Regions from separate parts of the Oceanobacillus sp. FSL W8-0428 genome, predicted to be linked through region 1. Evidence: a T-box and tRNA genes for the amino acid it is inferred to sense, from the RefSeq annotation. Region 1 holds a T-box; the other holds one or more tRNA genes.
The links. The T-box of region 1 lies ahead of ileS (isoleucine--tRNA ligase). A T-box ahead of a tRNA ligase gene usually reads a tRNA of that ligase, here a tRNA-Ile.

Region 1 (2,186 bases):
ATTTTTCCGTAATTACTTTATTTGCATCATCATAGAATAGTCCTTCAAATCCTGGCGCTTCACTTGTAAACACGCCTTTTTCATCGACTGGACAAAATGCATCGATACCATACTTACGGCAAACATAGAAGTCATCTTCCCCGTGCCCAGGAGCTGTATGAACACAGCCTGTACCTGCATCAGTTGTAACATGCTCTCCAAGCATGACAAGCGATTTGCGATCATAGAATGGATGCCGCGCTTCTACTCTGTCAGCTTCCTGACCTTTAAACTTCTTCACAACAGTTACATCTTCCCAGCCTAATACTTCTTTGACATCTTCGAGCAGAGCTTCTGCTAAAACATACTTCTCATCATTTACTTGGGCAACAACATAGCTTAAATCTGGATGCAGGCTGATCCCTAAGTTAGCAGGAAGCGTCCATGGAGTAGTTGTCCAAATAATGATTTTCTCATCACCATCAAGTACATCTTTACCATCCGTTACTTCAAAAGAAACATAGATAGAAGGTGAGCGCTTATCCTGGTATTCAATTTCTGCTTCTGCAAGTGCAGACTCCGAAGAAGGAGACCAATATACGGGCTTAAGACCTTTATAAATATAGCCTTTTCTTGCCATTTCTCCAAATACCTTAATTTGGGAAGCTTCATAATCCTTTGTTAACGTAATATATGGATTATCCCAATCTCCGCGAACTCCTAATTTTTTAAATTGCGTACGCTGACTGTCAATTTGTCCAAGTGCATATTCTTCACAAAGCTTACGGAATTCAGCAACAGACATCTCTTTGCGCTTTACTTTCTTTTTCTTTGTCAATGCAGTCTCGATTGGCAATCCATGTGTATCCCAGCCGGGAACATACGGAGCATAATAGCCTGTCATAGATTTATACCGAACAATAAAGTCCTTCAGGATTTTATTAAGCGCATGTCCAATATGAATATCTCCATTCGCATACGGAGGCCCATCATGTAAAATAAATAATGGTCTTCCTTTTGTACGCTCTAAGCTTTTTTGATACTGGTTACTTTCTTCCCAATTCTTTTGACGTTCAGGTTCTTTATTTGGCAGATTTCCCCGCATAGGAAACGCTGTTTTTGGCATTAATAGTGTTTGTTTATATTCCAAGATATTCCCTCCTGTTATTTTTATGACCTAAAAAATAATTATTTATATACAAAAAGAGCCCTCTAATCCCTAAAGGGACGAGAAGACTCGCGGTACCACCCTTATAAATTTAATGCCCGGCATTAAATTCACTCGAAATCCGTAACGTGGACAGTCGGCTGTTACTACGTGTATTCATAACAGCTACTCCAGAGTGATTTTCTAAAAGATTTCTGTATCAGGCTTACACCATCCCTGACTCGCTTATACAGAATATTCTTCTATACTTTCTCTTTCATTGTATTCCTATAAACATCATGATTTTTTTAATGTAAAATAAGTGTCAAAAAAACATTATACTTGTATGAATTATATGTAATATACAATCCTAAGTCAAGCCTTTATGATTCATGCTCCATCAGTTCCAAGTCTTCATCTACTTCAGTATCAAATAATTCTTGCCAATCATCTGTACCCAGCATTTCCAATTGTGCCTGGACCAGCATGCGCATTCTTGAACGGAATACCTTCGCTTGTTTTTTCAATTCTTCTACATCAAGTGAAATTTTCCGTGCTTTACTTAATGCTTCATTTACAATTCGGTCGGCATTTTTTTCTGCTTCTTTCATAATTAATTTTGCTTCTTTTTGCGCGCTGCCTTTAATATCCTCTGCTGTTTCCTGGGCAACAAGAATAGATTTGTTTAGCGTTTCTTCAATGTTTGTAAAATGCCCTAATCGCTCTTGAAGCTCTTTTGCCTTTTGATCTAATTCATCTCTTTCACGGATAACAATTTCATAATCCTTCATTACTTGATCAAGGAATTTATTAACTTCATCTTCATCATAGCCCCGGAATCCTCTTGCAAATTCTTTATTATGAATATCTAATGGTGATAATGCCACCATCTCCACCTCCCTAATCGGTTCCAAGCTGTCAATTTCTCTCTTTATTATTCAATAATTCCAGCGTAAATGCCAGCACTTATTGTAAAATTGCAGCCGTCATTTTAATTTTGTCTTTCTTCGATCTCCCGCGTATTTCAACTATTTTGCTTCTGCCTTTTCCACGTACAGAA
Region 2 (2,186 bases), 230 kb from region 1:
TCGCTGTCGTTTGCACACTCGCCATACAACGTTGATACCGATGAATCATTTGTAGACGCTCATAAAATGTGTGATGACACGACGTGCAAATATAACGTCGTTTTCGCAGGGAAAGATGAACTTCCTTGGTTGTAAACGCTGGTCCTTGAATGCTTTGCCAACGATAGCCATGTATCCGCTTGGTTCTTTTACGGCAAAAAGGACATTTCTGCATACGCTGTTTCGTGAATAATTCTGCAATAAAATAACTTTCTTCTTCTCTGATATCCCACACATCTACATGCGTATCTTTAATTCCTAACAACTCTGTGATAAAATGATGATGCACTCTTTTCCTCTCCCATTCCTTTTGTCTCGACAACTCAAGGTTACCAGAGAGAGGAAATAGAGTGTATTTTTTTGTCTCCGTTCCATCTGGCGATGGAACGGAGGGCACCACCACATTCAGTATAGAGCCCAATTTTAAAAATAGATTATTTCTATTTTTGATTTAAAGAAACTTTTTTGCCTTAAAGAACTGTTATTATCTAACCGGATTTTCTTCACAATCTTAGGCAATACCTATTTCAACAAAGGAAACAAGAGGATTAAAAAGGAGCATAAAAAAACAAGCCTTAAGCTTGTTTTTAAAGATGGCTCGGGACGGAATCGAACCGCCGACACAAGGATTTTCAGTCCTCTGCTCTACCGACTGAGCTACCAAGCCAAAAAGATGAACTTCCATAGAAAAGCTCTGCATTATTCTTTTATAATATATGTATGGAGGAGGTAGAGGGATTCGAACCCCCGCGCGGTTTGACCCGCCTGTCGGTTTTCAAGACCGATCCCTTCAGCCAGACTTGGGTATACCTCCCGGCAGAATAAATGGTGGACCCTGCAGGACTCGAACCTGCGACCGATCGGTTATGAGCCGATAGCTCTAACCAACTGAGCTAAGGGTCCTTTCACTATTTTTAATGGGGCGACCGGTGGGGATCGAACCCACGTATGCCGGAGCCACAATCCGGTGCGTTAACCACTTCGCCACGACCGCCATGTAATAGTAGTTTATGTATTTTTTTGGTAGCGGCGGAGGGGATCGAACCCCCGACCTCACGGGTATGAACCGTACGCTCTCGCCAGCTGAGCTACACCGCCATGGCTCCACAGGTAGGATTCGAACCTACGACCGATCGGTTAACAGCCGATTGCTCTACCACTGAGCTACTGTGGAATAATGTTTTTTAATTAGCAACAAAATATAATTTATCATGTTATGTAGATTATGTCAACAACTTTTTTTGCGGTGTTGCAAAAGTTTTTATCAGAAGTTGACTGCAAGAATTATAATAGCACGTAATATAACATATTTCAACAAAAACTTTTAAAACTTATATAATTTCTTTTAGTTAATAGTAAATTAAGCTGCTTTTCGTATGAATTCCATTAAATTCATTCATTTAACAAAGACTCTGCCTGAAAAATAAACAGACAGAGTCTTTTATACAAATTAATAATTAATGCTCTTCTAAAACATTTTGTGCAATATTTACAGCATGATCACCAATTCTTTCTAAATTACTTAAAACATCTACAAAAACGATACCTGCTGTTCCATTACAAATCCCCTCATTCATTCGAATGATATGATTTTTACGGAATTTACGTTCCATTTTGTCAATTTGGTCTTCTTTTTGTATAACTTCTAAAGCAGCTTCCTTATCATTCGTTTCTAAGGATTCCACAGCCTGCTTAACTGTCATATAAGTTAAATCGAACATTTTGTTTAAGTCTTCAATAGCTTGCTCCGTCAGCGAAACTTTATTTGACATTTTATAGTCAACCAACTCAACAACATTTTCAAAATGGTCGCCGATCCGTTCAATATCACGGATAGTGCTCATTAATCCGGTATGCTCTACACTCTCAGGTTCTGTTAAGTTGGTAGAAGCAATATCCACTAAATACTCTGTAATCTTACGGTCGAGGTTATTTAGTGCTCCCTCAATTTGCAGAGCCATCTCTGAACTCTTTGGATTTTGTGTAGTGATATAATTATGCGTTTCTTCTAATCCCTGATACGCATATTTCCCCATACGGACCACTTCCAATTTAGCCTGGGCAAGCGCCAGTGAAGAAGACTGCTGAAGAAAAATGGAATCTAAATGCTTTGGCTTATACTCAATAACAACATCATCCCCAGGCAC

Region 2: it has a tRNA-Ile gene. The T-box ahead of ileS (isoleucine--tRNA ligase) is inferred to sense a tRNA for this amino acid. The anticodon was not compared.

What each region holds. Positions count from the first base shown of each region.
Region 1 is NZ_JBBORB010000001.1:4,449,011-4,451,196, forward strand. It holds gene ileS (isoleucine--tRNA ligase) at 1-1,129, opposite strand, end outside; T-box leader at 1,200-1,416, opposite strand; gene MKY30_RS21435 (DivIVA domain-containing protein) at 1,510-2,013, opposite strand; gene MKY30_RS21440 (YlmH family RNA-binding protein) at 2,093-2,186, opposite strand, start outside.
Region 2 is NZ_JBBORB010000001.1:4,218,110-4,220,295, forward strand. It holds gene MKY30_RS20280 (ISL3 family transposase) at 1-328, opposite strand, end outside; tRNA gene MKY30_RS20285 (tRNA-Phe) at 634-706, opposite strand; tRNA gene MKY30_RS20290 (tRNA-Ser) at 761-853, opposite strand; tRNA gene MKY30_RS20295 (tRNA-Ile) at 866-942, opposite strand; tRNA gene MKY30_RS20300 (tRNA-His) at 958-1,033, opposite strand; tRNA gene MKY30_RS20305 (tRNA-Met) at 1,061-1,137, opposite strand; tRNA gene MKY30_RS20310 (tRNA-Asn) at 1,139-1,213, opposite strand; gene MKY30_RS20315 (Na/Pi cotransporter family protein) at 1,497-2,186, opposite strand, start outside.